Linked DNA regions of Azospirillum sp. TSH100. Each later gene encodes a partner of the first gene's protein in a complex. Links are inferred from orthologs where the notes say so. Each region holds a gene or a part of one and is shown on either strand. Other genes may lie near its edges. The genes, in order: E6C72_RS02950 and dnaN.

What was found.
Region 2: the proteins of E6C72_RS02950 (region 1) and dnaN are in contact, whole or in part, in a cryo-EM structure (PDB 8GIZ), measured with the Escherichia coli proteins. The link is inferred for Azospirillum sp. TSH100 from one-to-one orthologs.

The regions. Positions count from the first base shown.
Region 1 is NZ_CP039634.1:608,881-619,173, forward strand. The notes cover bases 4,118-7,028. They hold E6C72_RS02950 (DNA polymerase III subunit gamma/tau), read left to right. Parts: upstream 4,118-4,586; coding sequence 4,587-6,470; downstream 6,471-7,028. Other genes in these bases: pgk (phosphoglycerate kinase), read left to right, coding at 4,118-4,149; E6C72_RS02955 (YbaB/EbfC family nucleoid-associated protein), read left to right, coding at 6,474-6,797; recR (recombination mediator RecR), read left to right, coding at 6,858-7,028. Also shown: E6C72_RS02925 (YafY family protein), read left to right, coding at 1-394; E6C72_RS02930 (ParA family protein), read right to left, coding at 413-1,036; E6C72_RS02935 (CYTH and CHAD domain-containing protein), read right to left, coding at 1,048-2,652; more of pgk, read left to right, coding at 2,956-4,117; more of recR, read left to right, coding at 7,029-7,451; E6C72_RS02965 (class I SAM-dependent RNA methyltransferase), read right to left, coding at 7,471-8,802; E6C72_RS02970 (thioesterase family protein), read right to left, coding at 8,845-9,267; E6C72_RS02975 (hypothetical protein), read left to right, coding at 9,460-9,705; E6C72_RS02980 (ABC transporter permease), read right to left, coding at 9,709-10,293. UniProt on the Escherichia coli protein: Part of the beta sliding clamp loading complex, which hydrolyzes ATP to load the beta clamp onto primed DNA to form the DNA replication pre-initiation complex.
Region 2 is NZ_CP039634.1:1,042,635-1,052,951, forward strand. The notes cover bases 3,557-6,491. They hold dnaN (DNA polymerase III subunit beta), read right to left. Parts: upstream 5,622-6,491; coding sequence 4,491-5,621; downstream 3,557-4,490. Other genes in these bases: recF (DNA replication/repair protein RecF), read right to left, coding at 3,557-4,426; E6C72_RS05055 (hypothetical protein), read right to left, coding at 5,781-6,491. Outside these bases: E6C72_RS05035 (SDR family oxidoreductase), read left to right, coding at 1-574; gyrB (DNA topoisomerase (ATP-hydrolyzing) subunit B), read right to left, coding at 668-3,151; more of recF, read right to left, coding at 3,242-3,556; more of E6C72_RS05055, read right to left, coding at 6,492-7,535; E6C72_RS05060 (SDR family oxidoreductase), read right to left, coding at 7,685-8,578; E6C72_RS05065 (hypothetical protein), read left to right, coding at 8,681-9,562; thioredoxin TrxA, read right to left, coding at 9,659-9,982; double-strand break repair helicase AddA, read right to left, coding at 10,131-10,317. UniProt on the Escherichia coli protein: Confers DNA tethering and processivity to DNA polymerases and other proteins. Acts as a clamp, forming a ring around DNA (a reaction catalyzed by the clamp-loading complex) which diffuses in an ATP-independent manner freely and bidirectionally along dsDNA.

The DNA.
Region 1 (10,293 bases):
GCTCGACAAGGTGGAGGCGGCGGTGCCGGAGGCGCGGCGGCGCGAACTGGCCGACAGCCGCGTCTTCGTCCCCGATTTCTCCTTCCCCGCCGCCCTGCGCGACCGGATGGACGTGCTGCGCTGTGCCATCAACGCCAGACGCGTGGTGATGTTCGACTACCGGCGCCAGGACGGCACCCATTCCGCCCGCGCGGTCCAGCCGCTGGGCCTGTTCTTCTGGGGGCGTGTGTGGACGCTCGGCGCCTGGTGCGAGCTGCGCGAGGAGTTCCGCAGCTTCCGCATCGACCGCATGGACAGCCTGCTGGCGCTGGAGCGCCGGTTCGACGAGATCCCCGGCCGCGGCCTGGACGATTATCTCGCCCGCTGGCGGCAGGAGGGCTGTCCGCAGGGGTGAGGCCCTTGTGCCTGCCCCTCAGACCCCGTCGATGTAGCTCAGCAGCGGCTGCCAGTCGCCGCGATGCTCGGCGGCGCGCTTGCCCGGCATGTCGAACAGGCTGAGGCCGCTTTCGGCCGCGTCGGCATAGATCTGGCTGTCGCGCAGCCGCGTCACCACCTGATGGCCGATGCCGCCCAGGAAACGGTCGAGCCGGTCGGCGGCCTTGGTGCGGGCGCGCATGCGGTTGCCGACCACCGCCACCGTTGTCTTCTTCTTGGCGATCCGCTTCAGCTCGTCGAGCTTGACCAGGAAGCGCTGGGTCGCCTGTTCGTCGAAGGCGCCGGGCAGCACCGGCAGCACGACGATGTCGGCCATCTTCACCAGATCCTCGATCTGCTTGGTCTTCAGCGCGGCGGGCGCGTCGATCACCAGCCGCTTGGTGCCGCGCGGCGTGTCGGTGAAGTCCTTGGCCCAGTCGAGCCCGACCAGGGCCGGCGCCTTCTCCGGCCGGCGCTCCAGCCAGCCGAGCGAGGAGCGCTGACGGTCCACGTCGGCCAGCACGGTGGACAGGCCGGCCGCGGCGGACGCGGCGGCGAGATGGGTGGCGACGGTCGTCTTGCCGCAGCCGCCCTTGATGTTGGCGACGAGGATCGTGAGCATGGCCGTGGACTCTACACCCCGGCGTCCGGCTTCGACCAGAAATGCTTGGTGTCGATGAAATCATGCCACAGGGCGACCAGCGCCGCCTCGGTGTCGGCCACCCCGCGGGCATGCCAGCCGATGACGATGCCGGCGGCGCGCGGCTCGCCGGGGGCCGAGCGGCTGCCGTCGTCATGCAGTTCGTGCAACAGCCGGGTCGCCGTCGCCACGTCGTTCAGATGCCCCAGCGCGTCCTGGAAGGCGGCCATCTGCTGGATGTAGCGGCGCACCGGCTTGTCGTCATACAGGCTGCGGAAGAACTCCACGGCATAGCGCAGCTTCTTCAGGGCGATGCGCAGCTGGTGGCGCTGGGCCACCGGCAGATGGGCGAAGCCGTGGCCGGCCCGCTTGGCCTTCTTGTGGCGCTTGTTCAGCAGATGGTCGGCCAGCCCGATCACCGGCTGGAACAGCCGCACCGATTCCTCGCTGACCGGCTGGTCGCGCCAGCCGCGCTTCTCCACCCAGCTGCCGACGCCCAGCAGGAAGGCGGTGTAACGGTCCGACCGGATCGCCTCGCGCACGCCCTCATAGGCGCGCAGCCGCTTGGCCTCGGCCGCCGCCGCCAGCGCGTCGAGATCCTCGACCGCCGAACGGCCATGCCCGTCGGCCTTGTGGAAGGCGTCGCGCACCGGTGCCAGCAGCTCCTCGCCGAACACGTCCCAGTCACGCGCCGGCCCCAGGCTGCCGGCCAGCCATTTGATCTCGCCGACCAGCCACAGATATTGCGTGGCCGGAATGAAGGGCCGGAACAGCGCGGTGGCCGAGCGCAGCCGGCGCAGCGCCACGCGCATCTGGTGGACGCCCTCCGGATCCTCGCCGGCCAGAGTCACCGCCTCGTTCGCCACCATATGGGCGATGCAGGCGCGCACGATCCGACCCACCGCACCCTCGACCGTGGTTTCGGGGTCGAGCAACAGCTTTTCCGCCTTCAGGGCCTTTTCGGCCAAGCCGCTGGCCAACGCGTGGCCGCGTTCCGCCTTGGTCCGCATCTCCAGCCGCAGCGGTGCGGCCTGCGCCAGTTCCTGCGCCAGATCGTAGAGCGCGGCGGGCATGCCGCTCTTGAGTTCAAGTTCGACCTCGCACAGGTCGCGCGACTGCCCGTCCGGCAGCTCGATCCGGCCACGGTCGAAAGCGATCTCGATCACGGTGGCGTCGTCGCCGTCGCCCAGCCTCACGTCCTGGGTGGTGCGTTCGACGATGGAGGTGAAGACCGGCCGCAGGTCCGAGTCACTGAGCGAGCCCAGCAACTCGATGGCTTCGGCATCGGCGATCAGCGTCAGGTCGGGAACGGCGGAGGTCACCGCGCATTCCCATTCGCCGCGCCCGAGACCGTCCTCGTCCGGGGCCGACTTGACCGTCTGGACGAAGCCGTCGCCGGTCTTGCGCACCCGCAGCGTCACCTTGCGCGCGGCGAGCCGGCGGTCCTCGGTGTCGTAATAGGTGCTTTCCAGGGTCCGTGTCGCCGCCGGGCCGGTGGCCCGGTCTGCGATGGCGGAAGCGGCGCGCAGCCTGTCGAAGTCTTCCGGCTTCGCCGCCAGCTTCAATTCCGTCTCGCGGTTGATCTCGGCCTCAGCCATCGCCTGCGCTTCAACCCCCGTTTTGCGGCCCAATGGCCTACAGTTGGGTGTTTGCACAGCCCATGGACAGGGTCAAGTTACCGAAATGTTGCAGGAGCCTGCGGTTGCAGTGCCCCCATGCCCTGCATCCCGATCCGTTCCGGAGCAGCCGGACCATGGCTTCGTACAGGTGGTTGCAGGGTCATTATGCCCCATTTCACCCCACCCCTGGGGCGTTGCAAAGCGTGCAGGCCTGTGGTTGGGTTCCCGCAAACTGAAACGGCCTGTTCCGATGGGACCGGCCATAATTGGGGAAGTGTGACGATGACCGATTTCAACACGATCGACGACCTTGAGGTCAGCGGCAAGACGGTGCTGGTCCGCGCCGACCTGAACGTTCCGATGCAGGACGGCAAGGTGTCCGACACCACCCGCATCGACCGCCTCGCCCCCACCCTGAAGGAGCTGTCCTCCAAGGGCGCCAAGGTCGTGGTCCTGTCGCATTTCGGTCGCCCGAAGAACGGTCCGGACGCCAAGAACTCCTTGCGCAACGTGCTGGACGCTCTCAGCGCCGCCGTCGGCCAGAAGGTCGCCTTCGCCGAGGATTGCGTCGGCGACAAGGCCAAGGAGGCCATCGCCAAGGTGCATGACGGCGCCATCGTCCTGCTGGAGAACACCCGCTTCCACGCCGAAGAGGAAAAGAACGACCCGGCTTTCGCCAAGGAGATGGCCGCGTTGGGCGACCTCTACGTCAACGACGCCTTCTCCGCCGCCCACCGCGCCCATGCCTCGACCGAGGGCGTCGCCCGCCTGCTGCCGAACGCCGCCGGCCGCCTGATGGAAGCCGAGCTGAAGGCCCTGACGCTGGCGCTGGAGAAGCCGGAGCGCCCGGTCGCCGCCGTCGTCGGCGGTGCGAAGATCTCCACCAAGCTGGAGTTGCTCGGCAACATGGTCCGCAAGGTGGACCTGCTGGTGCTGGGCGGCGGCATGGCCAACACCTTCCTGTTCGCCCAGGGCACCGACGTCGGCGCCTCGCTGTGCGAGAAGGACATGGCCGACCAGGCCCGCGCCATCATGGCGACCGCCAAGGACGCAAACTGCGAGATCCTGCTGCCGAAGGACTTCGTCGTCGCCAAGGAGTTCAAGGCCGGTGCCGCCAACCGCGTCGTCGCCTTCGACGCCATCGGCGCCGACGAGATGGCGCTGGACATCGGCCCGGCGACCGTCGAGTTCCTGGGCGTGAAGCTCCAGGGCGCCAAGACCATCGTCTGGAATGGTCCGCTCGGCGCCTTCGAGATCCAGCCCTTCGACGCCGGCACCAACGGGGTGGCCGGTCTGGTGGCGGCCCGCACCGAGGCCGGCGGCCTGCTGTCGGTCGCCGGCGGCGGCGACACCGTGGCGGCGCTGGCCCATGCCGGGGCCGAGGACAAGTTCACCTACGTGTCCGCCGCCGGCGGCGCCTTCCTGGAATGGCTGGAAGGCAAGGAGCTGCCGGGTGTGGCGGCGCTGAAGAAGTAAGGGGCGTTTGATCCCACGCAGTCGAGAAGGGGGGGGGTGCCGCGGCATCCCCCTTTTTCATTGGTCCTGGCCGCCCGTGGGAGGACAAAGGCTTCCACAACCCCCTTTATGACCGATTATGGCTGGAACCATAAATTACAGTCCGAAAAATAATTGCCCATAATCCGCCACGCTGCCCTGACCCACGACCCGTTTCCCCTTGCATCCCGCCGCGCGAATGCCCATAACAGCGGCGGGAGACTGGCGTCGGACGAGTCCCTCGCCAACCCGGTCAGGTCCGGAAGGAAGCAGCCGCAACGAGTTACGGCTCGGGTCGTTCGTCCAGTCTCCCACCCTCTGCAAAAATTGCCAGCACGAAACAGACGGCGACAGCGCGGTGCCGGGACGCTATCCTGCGGCCCGAAATTCCCCTCCCGTCGTTTCGACAGGCCAGCCGCGTGACCGATACCACAGCCGAAATCACCGCCGCCTCCGCTCCCGCCACCGGGCAGGCTTACCGGGTGCTGGCGCGCAAATACCGGCCGAAGACCTTCGACGAGTTGATCGGCCAGGACGCGCTGGTCCGCACCCTGACCAACGCCATCCAGTCCGGCCGCATCGCCCAGGCCTTCATGCTGACCGGCGTGCGCGGCGTCGGCAAGACCACCACCGCCCGCATCATCGCCCGCGCGCTGAACTGCACCGGCCCGGACGGCACCGGCGGGCCGACGGTCAGCCCCTGCGGCGTCTGCGACAATTGCCGCGCCATCGCGGAAGACCGCCACGTCGACGTGATGGAGATGGACGCCGCCAGCCACACCGGCGTCGACGACATCCGCGAGATCATCGACGGCGTGCGCTACGCGCCCGTTTCGGCCCGCTACAAGCTCTACATCATCGACGAGGTCCACATGCTCTCCAAGAGCGCGTTCAACGCGCTCCTGAAGACGCTGGAGGAACCGCCGAGCCATGTGAAGTTCGTCTTCGCCACCACAGAAATCCGCAAGGTGCCGGTGACGGTGCTGTCGCGCTGCCAGCGTTTCGACCTGCGCCGCGTCGACGCCCAGGTGTTGAAGGAACATTTCACCCGCGTCACCGCCCTGGAAGGCGCCGACATCGAGGGCGACGCCGCCTCGCTGATCGCGCGGGCCGCCGACGGGTCGGTGCGCGACGGTCTGTCGCTGCTCGATCAGGCCATAGCACTCGCCGCCGGCACCGTCACCGCGCAGCAGGTGCGCGACATGCTGGGACTGGCCGACCGCACCCGCGTCATCGACCTGTTCGAGGCCGCCGTCTCCGCCAAGCCGGCCGAGGCGATGGACATCCTGGCCGACCTGCACCGCGTCGGCGCCGATCCGGTGGTGATCCTCCAGGATCTGCTCGACCTCGTCCACAATCTGACCCGCCTGAAGGTGGTGCCGGACAGCGCCAACGACCCCTCCCTGCCGGAAGCCGAGCGCACGCGCGGCGCCTCGCTGTCGACCAAGCTCGGCATGCCGGCGCTGACCCGTGCCTGGCAATTGCTGTTGAAGGGGCTGAACGAGGTGCAGGCCGCCCCGGTGCCGCAGCAGGCGCTGGAGATGGTGATCGTCCGCCTGTCCTACGCCGCCGACCTGCCGACCCCGGGCGAGCTGATCCGCCAGTTCCAGGCCCAACAGGCCTCCGGTGGAGCCGGCGCCCCGATGGGCCGTGGTCCCGGCGGCAATGGCGGACCGGTTGCCGTCGCCACCCAACCTTCCTCCATGGCGACCCACGCCGTCGCCCGCTCCATGGGCTCCGCCCAGCCGCAGAGCGCTCCGGTGGCGCAGGCGGCACCCGCCCCCATGGCCACTCCGGCCCCCATTGCGGCCGGAGAAGAACTGTCGCCGATGCCGCACGACTTCCGTGCGCTGGTGCAGCTGTTCTCCGAGCAGCGCGAGGGCGCGCTCTACGGCTATCTGATGGAGACGGTGCAGCTGGTCCGCATGGAGCCGGGCCGGCTGGAGCTGAAGCTCCGCCCGGCCGCCCCGCCGACCCTGCCGGCCAAGGTCGGGCAGTTCCTGACCGAATGGACCGGCCAGCGCTGGATCGTCGCGCTGTCGGACGGCCCGGCGCAGCCGACGCTGGCCGAGCAGGATCAGGCCGAAAAGAACCGCGCCTGGGCCGAGGCGGAGGCCAACCCGGTGGTGCGCGCCGTGCTCGACGCCTTCAGCGGAGCGAAGATCATCGACGTCCGCGACCTCGCCGAAGTTGCCGCGGCGGAGAGTGCGGCGGTTGCGGATGACGGCGAGACACCCGATTTCATGGTTCAGCAGCAGGACGATGGGGTGTATTACCCCCTCGACGACGAAGGAGAGTACTGACCGATGAAGAATATCGGCAACATGATGAAGCAGGCCCAGCAGATGCAGGCCAAGATGCAGGAAATGCAGGCGAGCCTGGAGCAGGTCGAAGTGACCGGCCAGAGCGCCGCCGGCATGGTCGTCGTGACCGTCAACGGCAAGAGCGAGATGAAGAAGGTCAAGCTCGACAAGTCCGTCGTCGATCCCGAGGACGTCGAGGTTCTGGAGGACCTGATCGTCGCCGCCTTCAACGACGCCAAGAAGAAGGTCGAGCAGCACGTCGCCGAGGAGACCTCGAAGATGATGGGCGGCCTCAAGCTGCCGCCGGGCATCAAGCTGCCGTTCTGATCCAATAGTCTTTTGTGAGAATCCCCTCTCCCCGGAGGGGAGAGGCGGATTTGCACATCGATGATCGGACCTGAAATCGAACGCCTGATCCAGCTGCTGTCCAAGCTGCCGGGGCTAGGTCCCCGGTCGGCGCGGCGGGCGGCGCTGCATCTGATGAAGCGGCGGGACAGCCTGCTGGTGCCCCTGTCGGAAGCGATGGCGGCGGCCGGCGAATCGATCCGCGCCTGCTCCGTCTGCGGCAATCTGGACAGCCGGGATCCCTGCACCGTCTGCTCCGACCCCACGCGCGACCGGTCGGTCATCTGCGTGGTGGAGGATGCCGGCGACCTGTGGGCGCTGGAGCGCACCCGCGCCTTCCGCGGCACCTATCATGTGCTGGGCGGCCTGCTTTCGGCCTTGCAGGGCGTCGGTCCCGACGATCTGAACATCGCCGGCCTCGCCGAGCGTGCCAAGGACCCGGCGGTGCGCGAGATCATCCTGGCGCTGAACGCCACCGTCGACGGCCAGACCACCGCCCATGTGGTGACCGACCGCCTGACCGACTCCGACGTGTCTGTCTCCCGCCTCGCCCATGGCGTCCCGGTCGGCGGCGAACTGGACTATCTCGACGACGGCACGCTGACCGCCGCGCTGAAGGCACGGCGGCCGCTGTAATCCACGTCTTTGTAGTCCTTTACCGCTCGAACAGCCCGACCAGTTCCACATGGGCCGACCACAGGAACTGGTCGACCGGCCAGACCTTCACCAGACGATAGCCGCCATCCACCAGAACCCGCGCGTCGCGGGCGAAGCTGGCGGGGTTGCAGGACACCCCCACCACCCGCGGCACCTTGGCTCCGGCGAGCGTTCCCGCCTGGGCCGCCGCACCGGCGCGCGGCGGATCGAACACCACGGCATCGTAACGATTGAGTTCCCTGGCGCTCAGCGGGTTCTCGAACAGGTCGCGCCGCTCCGCCGTCAGCCGCAGCCCCTGCACCGAACGGCCAAGCGCCGCCACCGCCGCCTCGTCGCCTTCGACCGCATGGACCGCAGCCTGTTGCGCAAGCGGAATGGAAAAGGTGCCGATGCCGGCGAACAGGTCGGCGATGCGGGCGGCCTGCCCCACCCCGTCACGCACCGCGGCGACCAGGGCCGCCTCACCCTCGGCACTCGCCTGGAGGAAGGCGCCGGGCGGCGGCTGGATCGGAACGCCTGCGAAACGGATGAAGGCCGGCCGTCGGTTCGCCACCGGCTCCGCTGCCGCGCGGTCGGTCGGCTGCCAATTGATGCGGGCGACGCGCTGCGGCTCGAACCCGACCAGCGCCTCGCGCGCCGCACGGTCCAGGCTACGCGGCCCGACCAGCAGCAGGTCCACCCCGCCCTCCAGATCGGTCAGCACGACGTCGGCATCGCCGCCGTCCGGCAGCAGGCCGTTCAGCAGGGTCCGCAGAGGCTCCACCAACGCGAACAGGCGGGGCGCCAGGACCGGGCACTCCTCCAGATCGACCAGCCGGTGGCTCTGCCGCTCGTTGAAGCCGAACCAGACCCGTTTGCCCCGCTTCAGCGCCGCGAAGCGGGCGCGGCGCCGGGCCCCGGCCGGCGTCCGCGCCAGCGGCTCCATCGCGACATCGCCCAGCCCCACCCGCTCCAGCGCCCCGCGCACCATCCCGACGTTCCAGCCGGCGTACGTCGCATCGTCCATCTGCTGGAGCGTACAGCCACCGCAGCGGCCGAAATGCCGGCAGGGCGGTGTCTGGCGGCCGGGGCCGGGTTCCAGCACCTCCAGCAGTTCGGCCCGTACGCCCTCGCCTTTCCCGTCGCTTTCGGCAACACGTACGCGCACGCGGTCGCCCGTCACCGTATAGGGCACGAACAGGCGCAAGCCGTCAGCGAACGCCAGCCCGTCACCGCGCGCACCGACGTCGGTGATGGACACCTCCATCTCCCGCGCCTCGACAGGCGGCTGGGCGGTCTTGCGGGTCGGCTGGCGTCCCTTGGTGAAAGGGCGCTTGGCGGGGCGGGTCATGGTGGATGTCCGTGGGGAGATGCAGAGCGACAACGCCCCCCTTTACGCCTCCAGCAGCTTGGCGCGCAACGGTTCCGGGATCGGCGTCGGACGATGGGCAGCCTTGTCGACGATCACCGCCACCGCTTCCTGGGTGGCGATGCAGCGGTCGCCCAGGAAGATGGCGCAGCCCAGCGTGATCGAGCTGGTGCCGACCCGCAGTGTCCGCGCCCCGATCCGCACGGTGTTGGGATAGAGCAGCTCCGCCTTGTATTCGATCAGGCTCCGGGCCAGCACGACGGTCCAGGGATCCTCGTCGCGGAAGCCGCCGGCGCCATGCAGCAGGGCGATGCGCGCCTGTTCGAAGAAGACGCCGATCGCGTTGTTGTTGACGTGCCCGACCGCGTCCAGGTCGTTGAAGCGCACGCGCTCCTCCCACCAGAAGCGATAGAGGCCGGGGCTGGTCAGGTCGGGCGTGCCGGTCATGCCGTCTTCCTTACCGTATAGGTCAATGCATCCCCGGACTGTGGCGTATGGTCCGGAGCGGCGCAAGCCCGGCTTCCCGCTTTACGGCCTCAATTCGCGCCATATTTCCAGTGGACCCCGCGAATTCCCGCGCCAATCCCCGATGGGCCGTGTTATTGGAGTCGGACCAACCCCTCCGCAACGGACCGGACGATGAGCAAGGACACCACCAACCAGACGGCCGAGGCGCTGTTCGAAAAGGCGCTGTCGATCGCCGAAAAGCATCTGGATGAGGCGATCAAGGAAGGTGGCCCGCTCGGCCCCTACATCGCCGTCGCCATGATCGAGGCCGCGGTGAACGCCGCCGTGGACGAGACCAGCCACGAAGACGTCATCGACATGCTGCGCGACCTCGCCGCCCAGATCGAGGCGGACGCCGACGAGGCGGAAGAAGACTGACGCTTACGCCGGCTCCAAAGCCGCTGCGGCCCCTGCCTGCCGGCGCGCCTCGCGCCGGCGCAGGATCTCGTAGACGACGGCGCCCAGGATGGTCAGCGCGATCAGCACCAGCGAGAGCGCGTTGACCGCCGGGGTCAGGCCGGTGCGCACCTTGGTCGCGATGTAGACGGTCAGGGTGGTGTCCAGCCCGCGCACGAACAGCGTGGTGTTGTAGTTCTCGAAGCTCTGCAGGAACGCCAGCAGGGCCGCCGACAGGATCGCCGGCATCAGGTACGGCAGCGTGATGCGCCGGAAAACCTGCCCATGCGTGGCGCCGAGGTCGAGTGCCGCCTCCTCCAGCAGCGGATCGAACCGCTCCAGCCTTGCCGAGAACAGCAGCATGGCATAGGCGGCGATGAAGCTGGACTGCGCCACCACGGTCAGGAACAGCCCGCCGCTGACCCCGAACCATTCCCGCCAGAACACCAGGGTGGAGATGCCGACGATCACCCCCGGCGTCAGCAGCGGCGACACCATCAGCGCGTAGAGGAAGGTCTTGGCCCGGCTGTGCAGCCGGTCGAGCAGCAGGGCCGCCGCCAGCCCCAGCGG
Region 2 (10,317 bases), 430 kb from region 1 along the record:
CGACTTCGCGCGGCGGGTGACGGCGGAGCATCCGGCACTCAACGTGCTGATCAACAATGCCGGGATCATGCGCTACGAGGCGCTGGATCGGCAGCGCGATCTTGGCGATGCGGAGGCGACGGTCGCGACCAACCTGCTCGGCCCCATCCGGCTGACCGATGCCTTGATCGAGCATCTGGGCCGCCAGCCCGATGCGGCCCTGGTCAACGTCACCTCCGGCCTTGCCTTCGTGCCGCTGGTTGCCGCCCCGACCTACTCGGCGACCAAGGCGGCCATGCACAGCTACACGGTCGCCCTGCGCGAAGCGCTGAAGGGCAAAATCGAGGTCATCGAACTGGTGCCGCCGGCTGTCCAGACCGATCTCACCCCAGGGCAGGCCACCCGTCCGGGCTACCTGCCGCTGGCCGACTTCATCGACGAAGTGATGGCGCTGTTCCAGCAGCAGCCGACCCCGCGCGAGATCCTGGTGCAGCGCGTCGCCTTCCAGCGTCAGGCCGAGGCGGAGCATCGCTTTGACGAGGCGGTGACGACGCTCAACGACATGGCCCGCAAAGCGCGAGAGGCGCAACAGTAAGGATGCGAAGCGGGTGGCGTCGTCCGGATGTAAAAAAGCGGAGCCGCGAAGGCTCCGCTTTCTTATTTCGCTCAAATGACCACACCACAGACATCACACGTCCAGGTTCGACACCTTCAGCGCGTTGTCCTGGATGAACTCGCGGCGCGGTTCGACGACGTCGCCCATCAGGGTGGAGAAGACCTCCTCCGCCTGATCGGCGTGGCTGACGCGGACCTGCAACAGCGAGCGCTTGGACGGGTCCAGCGTGGTTTCCCACAGCTGGTCCGGGTTCATCTCGCCCAGACCCTTGTAGCGCTGGATGGTGACGCCGCGGCGGCCCAGCTCCATCACCGTGTCGAACAGGGCGACGGGGCCGGTCAGGGCACGGCTTTCCTTCTGCTTCTCGAAGGCCTTGCCGGCTGTGCCGAACACCCGCTTCAGGTCGGCGGCCAGCGCGTCGAGACGGCGGGCCTCGACGCTCTTCAGCAGGTCGGTGTCGAACAGGTGGCGGTGGGTGACGCCGCGCCGGGCGCGGATCACGGCATAACCACCCTGGGGCAGGGCCTCGCCGCGCCAGCCGCCGTCGGCGTCCAGCGCGTTCATCCGCTCGGCCACCGCCTGCGCCGCGGCCTCGGCCGCCGCCTTGTCGTCGGCCAGGGCGGCGGACAGAGTGCCGGCGACCGCCGCCTGCTCCACCACCATGGCGTTGCCGACCTTGCGCGACAGCGTGTCGATCGCCGGCCGCGCGGTGCGGGCCTGTTCGACCAGACCGGCCAGTTGATCGCCGATCAGCAGCGTGCCATCCGCCAGCCGGACCGACAGGTCGCCCAGCGCCGCCTCGACCAGATACTCTTCCAGCGCCCGGTCGTCCTTCAGGTAGCGTTCCTTGGCGTTGCCGCGCTTGATGCGGTAGAGCGGCGGCTGGGCGATGTAGAGATAGCCGCGCTCGATCAGGTCGGGCATCTGCCGGAAGAAGAAGGTCAGCAGCAGGGTGCGGATGTGGCTGCCGTCCACGTCCGCGTCGGTCATGATGATGATCTTGTGGTAGCGCGCCTTGTCGGCGTTGAACTCGTCGCTGATGCCGGTGCCCAGCGCCGCGATCAGCGTGCCGATCTCCGCCGACGACAGCATCTTGTCCAGCCGCGCCCGCTCCACGTTCAGGATCTTGCCGCGCAGCGGCAGGATGGCCTGGGACTGGCGCGAGCGGCCCTGCTTGGCCGAACCGCCGGCCGAATCGCCCTCGACGATGAAAAGTTCCGACAGCGCCGGATCACGCTCCTGGCAGTCCGCCAGCTTGCCCGGCAGCGACGACATGCTGAGCGAGCTTTTCCGCGTCATCTCGCGCGCCTTGCGGGCGGCCTCGCGGGCGGCGGCGGCCTCGACCACCTTCTGGACGACGCGCTTGGCGTCGGCCGGATGCTCCTCGAAATACTGGGCCAGTGCCTCGCCCACAACCGCCTCGACGACGGGACGGACTTCGCTTGATACCAGCTTGTCCTTGGTCTGGCTGGAGAATTTCGGATCGGGAACCTTCACCGACAGGACGCAGGTCAGGCCTTCACGGGCGTCGTCGCCCGACAGGTTGACCTTCTCCTTCTTGGCGATGCCGGATTCGGCCGCGTAGTTGTTGATGGCGCGGGTCAGCGCCGCGCGGAAGCCGGCGAGGTGGGTGCCACCGTCCTTCTGCGGAATGTTGTTGGTGAAGCAGAGCGTCGTCTCGTGGTAGCTGTCGTTCCACTGCAGCGCGCATTCCACCGTCACCACGCCGCCATGCTCGGTCGGGCGCTCGCTCTTCAGCGTGATCGCCGGCTTGTGCAGCGCCGTCTTGGACCGGTCGAGCCAGCTGACGAAGGCCTCCAGGCCGCCTTCGTAATGCAGGTCCTGCACCTTCGGCTCCACCCCGCGCGCGTCGGTCAGCAGCAGGCGGACGCCGGAGTTGAGGAAGGCCAGCTCGCGCAGCCGGTGTTCCAGCGTGGCGAAATCGAACTCGATGTTGGTGAAGGTCTCGGCCGAGGGCATGAAGGTGACTTCGGTGCCCGACAGCTGCTTGCCCTTCTCCGGTACCATCGGCGCCTCGCCGACATCGGCCAGCGGCGCCTCGGCGTTGCCGTGGCGGAAGCGCATGCTCCAGGTCCGGCCGCCGCGCCAGATGCGCAGATCGAGCGTCTCGGACAGCGCGTTCACCACCGACACGCCGACGCCGTGCAGGCCGCCGGAGACCTTGTAGCTGTTCTGGTTGAACTTGCCGCCGGCATGCAGTTGGGTCATCACGACCTCGGCCGCCGAGACGCCTTCCTCCGGATGGATGTCGGTCGGGATGCCGCGGCCATTGTCGCGCACCGTGACCGATCCGTCGGCGTTCAGCACGACCTCGACCTTGTCGCAATAGCCGGCCAGCGCCTCGTCGATGGCGTTGTCGACCACCTCGTACACCATGTGGTGCAGGCCGGAGCCGTCATCGGTGTCGCCGATGTACATGCCGGGGCGTTTGCGCACGGCATCGAGCCCGCGCAGAACGGTGATCGACTCCGCCCCGTAGTCCGCCTGCTGGGGCTCCGACTGCGGGAGGTCGTTCTTCAGTGCTTCCTGTGCCATGCGTCGACTATAACAGATTCGGTTGCGGATTCGGCGGTTTAGCGTGGGCGAAGACGCCTTTTTTTTGGGTCTTGGCCCGAATTTCCACCCCTATCCGGGGCGGATGTGGGCGTCTTCGATGTGGAAGCGGCGGGCATCCTCGCCAAGGGGGTCGAAAACCCCCTCGTCGGTGCCGGTCATCCAGGCCTGGGCGCCCAATGCCAGGATTTCGCCGAACAGCGCGGCACGCCGGTCGGGATCGAGATGGGCCGCAACCTCGTCGAGCAGCAGGATCGGCGCCGCGCCGCGTTCAGCCGCCAGCAGCCGGGCGTTGGCCAGTACGATGGCGATCAGCAGGGCCTTCTGCTCGCCGGTGGAACAGAGCCCGGCCGGCATGTCCTTGGGCGCATGGCGGACGGCGAGGTCGCTCTTGTGCGGTCCCGCCAACGCACCGCCGCCGTCGGCATCGGCACGGCGACCGGAGCGCAGACTATCGCGCAGCGCATCCTCCGCCGCCAGGGCCGGGCCCTCGTCAAGCCATTGCTCCACTGTGCCGGCGACGGCGAGGTCGGCGCCGGGGAAGGGACCGACCGAGCGGGCGCAGGCGGCGCGCAACCGCTGCACCACCTCGCGCCTTGCGGCGGCGACGGCGATGCCGGTGGTCGCCATCTGGTCCTCCAGCGCGCCGAGCCAGCCCTCGTCGAAACGGCCGTCGCGCAGCAGCCGGGCGCGTTCACGCAACGCATGCTCATAGCGCGACAGCCGGCCGGCATGGGCGGGGTCGAAGCCGAAGACCAGCCGGTCGAGGAAGCGCCGCCGTCCGCTCGACCCTTCGAGAAACAGGCGGTCCATCTGCGGGGTCAGCCAGACCATGGCGACATGGTCGGCCAGCGCCGTCTGGCCCTTGGCCGGGTGGCCGTCGATGCGGACCAGCCGGCGGTCGCGGTCCGAGGCGCGGTTGCCGTCATGCGGTTCGCGGCCGGTGCCGATCTCCACCGGACCCAGCGGGGTGTCGAGCGTCGCCGCCACCGCCCAGCCCGCGCCGGGGGGCGAGCCCAGCCGTTCCACCTCGGCCAGCCGGGCGCCGCGGATGCCGCGGCCGGGGGCGAGGAAGCTGACGGCCTCCAGCAGATTGGTCTTGCCGGCGCCGTTCGGGCCGATCAGCGCGACGGGACGGCGGTCGGGCTCCAGCCGAGCGGAGTCGTAGCCGCGGAAACGCGTCAGCGTCATCCGCCTGACCGCAAGGGCCGGAGCCAAAGCCTGAGTTGCGGCGGGCACCGGGCTGCCGCCGCTCATCGAAACTGCCGTGTGCTGCAACTGGTCCGTTCCGCCTGGGGCGGGGAGGATCCCCGCAGCCCCATCACACGCGCATCGGCATCAGGACATAGAGCGCGGTGGAGTCGGCGACGTCGCGGATGATGGTCGGCGACGCGGCGTCGGCCAGCGTGAACTGGGCGCCCTCGCCCTCGATCTGCTGCGTGATGTCCAGCAGATAGCGAGAGTTGAAGCCGATTTCCAGGGGGGATTCCTGGTAATTGACCTCCAACTCCTCGGTGGCGCTGCCCGATTCCGGGCTGGTGGCCGACAGGGTCAGGGCACCGCGGACCAGCGACAGCTTCACCGCCCGGCTCTTCTCGGTGGAGATGGTGGCGACGCGGTCGACGGCAGCGGCGAACAGCTTGGCGTCGACTTCCATCACCTTGTCGTTGCCGACCGGGATCACCCGCTCATAGTCCGGGAAGGTGCCGTCGATCAGCTTGGAGGTGACGACGACGCTGTCGAAGCCGAAGCGGATCTTGTTGTCGGACAGCGACAGCTCGATGCGGTCGGCGGCCTCATCGACCAGCTTGCGGATTTCGGTGACGGTCTTTCGTGGAATGATGACGCCGGGGATACCCTCGGCCCCGTCCGGCAGCGGCATCTCGACCCGCGCCAGCCGGTGGCCGTCGGTGGCGACGGCGCGCAGCACCGGCGTTTCCAGGCTGCCCATCTTGCTCTTGGCGGCGTGCAGGTAGATGCCGTTCAGGTAATAGCGCGTCTCCTCGGTGGAGATGGCGAAGCGGGTGCGGTCGATCAGACCGCGCAGGTCGGCGGCGGCGACCGAGAAATTGTGCTTCAGCTCGCCGCTGGACAGCTGTGGGAAGTCCTCCACCGGCAGGCAGGACAGCTTGAACTGCGAGCGGCCGGCGCGCAGCGTCAGGATGGTGCCGTCGCCGCCGATGTCCAGCTCCACCTGGCTGCCGTCGGGCAGCTTGCGGACGATGTCGAACAGGGTGTGGGCCGGGGCGGTGGTCCCGCCGGGGCGGCCGACCGTCGCGGGGACGGTCTCGACGATCTCCAAATCCATGTCGGTGGCGGCCAGCGACAGTTCGCCGTCGCCCGCGCGCAGCAGGACATTCGACAGGATCGGAATGGTGTTCCGCCGCTCGACCACACTCTGCACGTGACCCAGGGAACGGAGAAGGGCGGCGCGTTCGATGGTGATGTTCATGCTGGCGTCGTCTCGGCGGGAGGAGTGACTGGAAAGCGGAACCACCGGGGTTGCAGGCCGTTGTCCGGCCGTCCCGCCCCGAGCGGGCGCGCATCATACCACATCGACGGGTGCGTCGAACCAAATTGTTGCGGCCAAGGCCTTCGGCAGAAGGGGGATTCACGCCTCCGCCCGCCGCCGTCCCTCATGCAGCCGCAGAATGTCGACGAAGTCGGCGCTCTGCCAGTTGCGCGACCGGCTCAGCTCGCGGCGGACGCTTGCGACGAAGGCATCGATCACCGTCCATTCGTCGGCCGTGATCTCCCCGTCCCCGTCCAGATAGCTGTGAACGACCCGGTGCAGACCCTGGCTGACCGGACTGATCCAGCCGTCCACCGTCTCGTCCATCGCCGCCATCAGCCGGCGGATGCGCAGCATGTGCGCCATGCGGTGGGCCGGCCTTTCCTGCGGTTCGGCCTTCATCGCCTGGATGAAGGCGAGGCGCCCGGTCTCCACCGCATAGAGGCGCAGCGACTTCAGCTCCGGGTTGGCGTAGCCGGCGTTGCCAAGATAGCGGCCCCAGCGCCACACCAGCTCCAGCAGCCAGACGATGTCCTCATGGTCGGGAACCGGAGCGTGACGGGCGTTCATCGCCGCCTGCAGCCGGGCGGCCAGCGCCGGCATCACCGTGCCGGTCAACTCGCGGCTGACCGCCGCCAGCTCCGCCCGCAAGGCCGGGCCGGTGGAGCGGCTGGCCAGGAAGCCGGTGCCGGCCAGCGCGGTCAGCGCCCGGTCGAAGCGCTCCACCGCCTCGTGCAGCAGGGCGCGGGTGGGGACAGGGGCGGACAGCACGCCACCGTCCCCAATCTCCCCATTTGAGATGTCCATGTCGCCGAACATGCCGTCCACCACCTCGCGGATGGCGGTGCAGGCTGCCTGGAAATGGCACAGCAGGGCGCGTAGCAGCGGGTGCGACTCGCGCACCGCCGGTCCGCCCGAACCGACATGCTCGCGGACATGACGCAGGAACACGTCGTAGCGGCGCTTGACGTTCAGCCCGTAGAGCGGGGCGAACCAGGCCAGCAGCTGCGACTGGTCGCGGAAAGGCAGACCGAGATCGCGCACCCGGCGGACGAAGCCGACCATCAGCGCCGACTGGCAATCCACTTCCGCCGAGCGCGGGTCACCGGCGCCCTGCATCTCCCCTATCCGCATTTCATCGATGTCGCGGCGCATGCGCTCGGTCAGCGGCACCAGCACCTCGTTGTGCTCCAGCAGGGCGCGGACGAAGCCCAGCAGATCGCCGTCGATCGGCGCCTTGCGGCCGAGATACTGGGTGCGCAGCCTCGCGTCGTGCAGTGCCTCGTCATTGGCCAGCGCCAGGAACCGGTCGGTCAGCTTCCGGTCGGCGGCCATGGCGTAGAGGAAGTCCAGCGCCTCCTTGCGCATCAGCTCCCGCATCACCATCGCGTCAGGGCTGGCCAGAACGGCGTCCAGCATCGCTTCGCGCGACAACTCGTCCAGGCGGCTCTGCACCTCCGCCGCCAGTCCCGGGAAGGCGTAGCGGGTCAGCGCCGCCCAGATGCCACCCATGTCCACCCGCTGGACCAGCGCCGGCACCGACTCGGCCGAACGGTAGAGGATGGGGTCGTCGACCAGGAAGGGCTCGAACAGGCTGGTGAAGAGCCGTCGCGCCTTCATCGGCCTCAAGCGGTTGAAATGATCGACCAGCGCATCGCGCAGATGCCGCGCCCGCTCGCCGTTCGGACTGGGGGTCCCTTCGACCGCGTCCAGCACCGACCGGATGGCGTGCATGGGAATGCGTGCGACGACCTCGTCCATCTGGCGGCGGAAGGCGGCGGCATCCACACCGTCGCCGCCCGGCGATGGGCTTGCGGCTGGAGCGGAGAGGGTGGCCGTCGGCGTGCTGTTCATGCGCACAACACCTCACGGGATGGTCGTCGCCTGGACGCTTATGATCCCGGGAGATTATTAAATATCTTTTGCTAATTCCACGCGAGTCTTCGGCTTTTATTGTGATTATCGGAATATGTCATGGAATTGCTTTGTTACCTTAGCTTTACCTATTGCCCTGATCTTGGCTGGAGCCCCGCAGCCAGTTGGGCCTCCAGCCCGGCGCGATAGTCCGGGTAGGTCAGGGAAACGCCGAGCTGGCGCTTGATGCGGTCGTTCTTCACCCGTCGGCAATCGGCATAGAAGCTGGCGGCCATCGGCGACATTTCCGCCTGATCGAACGGCACCAGCGGCGGCGGCTCCACCCCCAGCAAGCGGCAGGCATACTCCACCACCTCGTGCGACGGGCTGGGCAGATCGTCGGCGACGTTGTAGATGGCGCCCAGCGTCGGCCGCGCCATCGACGCGCGCAGCGTGTTGGCGATGTCGTCGACATGAATGCGGCAGAAGACCTGACCCGGCTTGTCGACCCGCTTGGCGATGCCGTCGCGCACGGAATCGATGGCGCTGCGGCCGGGCCCATAGATTCCGGCGAGCCGGAACAGATGCATCGGCACGCCATACTGGCGGTACAGGTTCAGCCAGCCGCGTTCCGCCTCCACCCTACGCTTCTGCCGCTCGCCGGTCGGCTTCAGCCAGGACGCCTCGCTGACCCACTCGCCGCCGGTGTCACCATAGACGCCGGTCGTCGACAGATAGCCGGCCCAGTCCAGCGTGCGCAGGTCGGCCAGATCGCGGGCATGCTGGTCCAGCACCGGGTCGCCCTTGCCGTCGGGCGGGATGCTGACCAGCAGATGGGTGGTGCCGGCCAGCGCCGCGGCAGCGTCGGCCAGCGGCCGGCCGCGGTCGAACAGGAAGGCTTCGATGCCCTGGGCCTCCAGCTCCGCCTTCTTCTCCTCGCTGCGGCAGGTGGCGGCGACGCGCCATCCCTCGGCGCGCAGCCTGTCGGCGAAGACGCGGGCGCTGTAGCCGAGGCCGAAGACGAACAGGCGGGGATCGGTCATCACGGGCGGTTCCGGTTGGGGCGGGGGCGGCGAACTGTGCAACAGCGGGAACGGGCCTGCGGGCTTGCGCCCCGCCCGGCGATGGCGGAGTGTAAAGGCACCATGACCCGACGCAATCCCTACCTTTCCGCCGCTTCCCTTTCCGCCGCGCTGGCGATGGGGCTTTTCGCAGTCCTTCCGGCCCCCCTGTCGGCGGCCCAGGCCACTGCTCCGGCTGCCACTGCTCCGGCTACCACCGCTCCTGCCGCCGGCGCCTCGTCAGCTCTCGACCGCAATCGCGAGCTTCAGGCCTGCGCCGCCAAGGCGGAGGCCAATCCCGACGGCGCCCGCGCCGACGCCAAACGCTGGCAGGAGCAGGGCGGCGGCGACTCCGCGAAGCTCTGCGAGGCGCTGGCGCTGTTCCATGCCGGCGACTTCAAGGCCGCCGGTACCCAGCTGGAGGCGCTGGTGCCGACACTGGGCAAGGACGATCCCAGGGCCTCCGCCTCGCTGCTCGGCCGCGCCGGCTGGGCGTGGCTGCGCGCCGGCGACCAGGCGCGGGCGGAGCGGCTCTACAGCGCGGCACTCGACAAGACGCCGGGCGACGTCGACCTGCTGATCGACCGCGCCTTCGCCCGGGCGGAGGGGGAGCGCTTCTGGGACGCCATCGCCGATCTGGACGCGGCACTGACGCGCGATCCAAAGCGGGCCGACGCCTATCTTTACCGGGCGAGCGCCCACAAGGCGCTGTCCAACTACCGGCAGGCGTTGGCCGACATCGACTCCGCGCTGGAACTCAAGCCCGGCGATCCGGAGGCGATCCTGCTGCGCGGCAACGTCAAGGCGCTGGGCGGCAATCTGGTGGCTGCGCGTGATGACTGGTCGCTGGCCCGCCGCGTCGCCCCCGACAGCGAATGGGGCCGCGCCGCCGCCGACAACCTCGCCCGCACGGCGGAAGTGGCAGGGGCGACAGGTAAGGATAAGGCGGAGAAGAAGGTGCAGTGAGGGGCTGACGTCGTCTCAAATCATCATCCCCAACGAAAAAGCCCCGCCATGGTGACCACGGGCGGGGCTTTTCCTTACCTGGACCTGTCGGACCGCTTACAGCGCCGATTCGACCCACTGGAACAGCGCGCCCTTGGGCAGGGCGCCGATCTTGGTGGCGGCGACGCTGCCGCCCTTGAACAGCATTAGCGTCGGGATGCCGCGCACGCCGTACTTGTTCGGGGTGCCGGGGTTCTCGTCGATGTTCAGCTTGGCAACGGTGACCTTGCCGTCATACTCGCCGGCCAGCTCGTCGAGCGCCGGGGCGATCATCTTGCAGGGGCCGCACCATTCCGCCCAGAAATCGACCAGGACCGGGCCGTCGGCCTTCAGGACGTCCTGCTCGAAGCTGTCGTCGGTAACCTTGATGGTGGTGCTCATGTGACCTCGTGCTGGATTCGGAAGCGCCGCGGACCGGTTGTGAAAGGCCGGCGGCCATCGCCCCGTCAGTGGAATTGAGCAAAATGTAGGGCGGAGGCGCCCGGCCGGTCAAGTCACCCCATCTTTCGGGTGATCCGCCGGCCGCTGCTCATCCAACCCTTGGTGCCAGTCCGGCAGCCGCCGCGTCCAGCACCGACGGCGGCAGCTCCATGGTGTAGGGGCCGTCGGTCCACAGCAGCACGCAGCGCACCCGCCGCCCCGGATAGACCGCGCGCAACGCCTCGCGGTAGGCCACCATCTGGCGCCGGTAAACCATTGGCACGTCTTCCAGATCC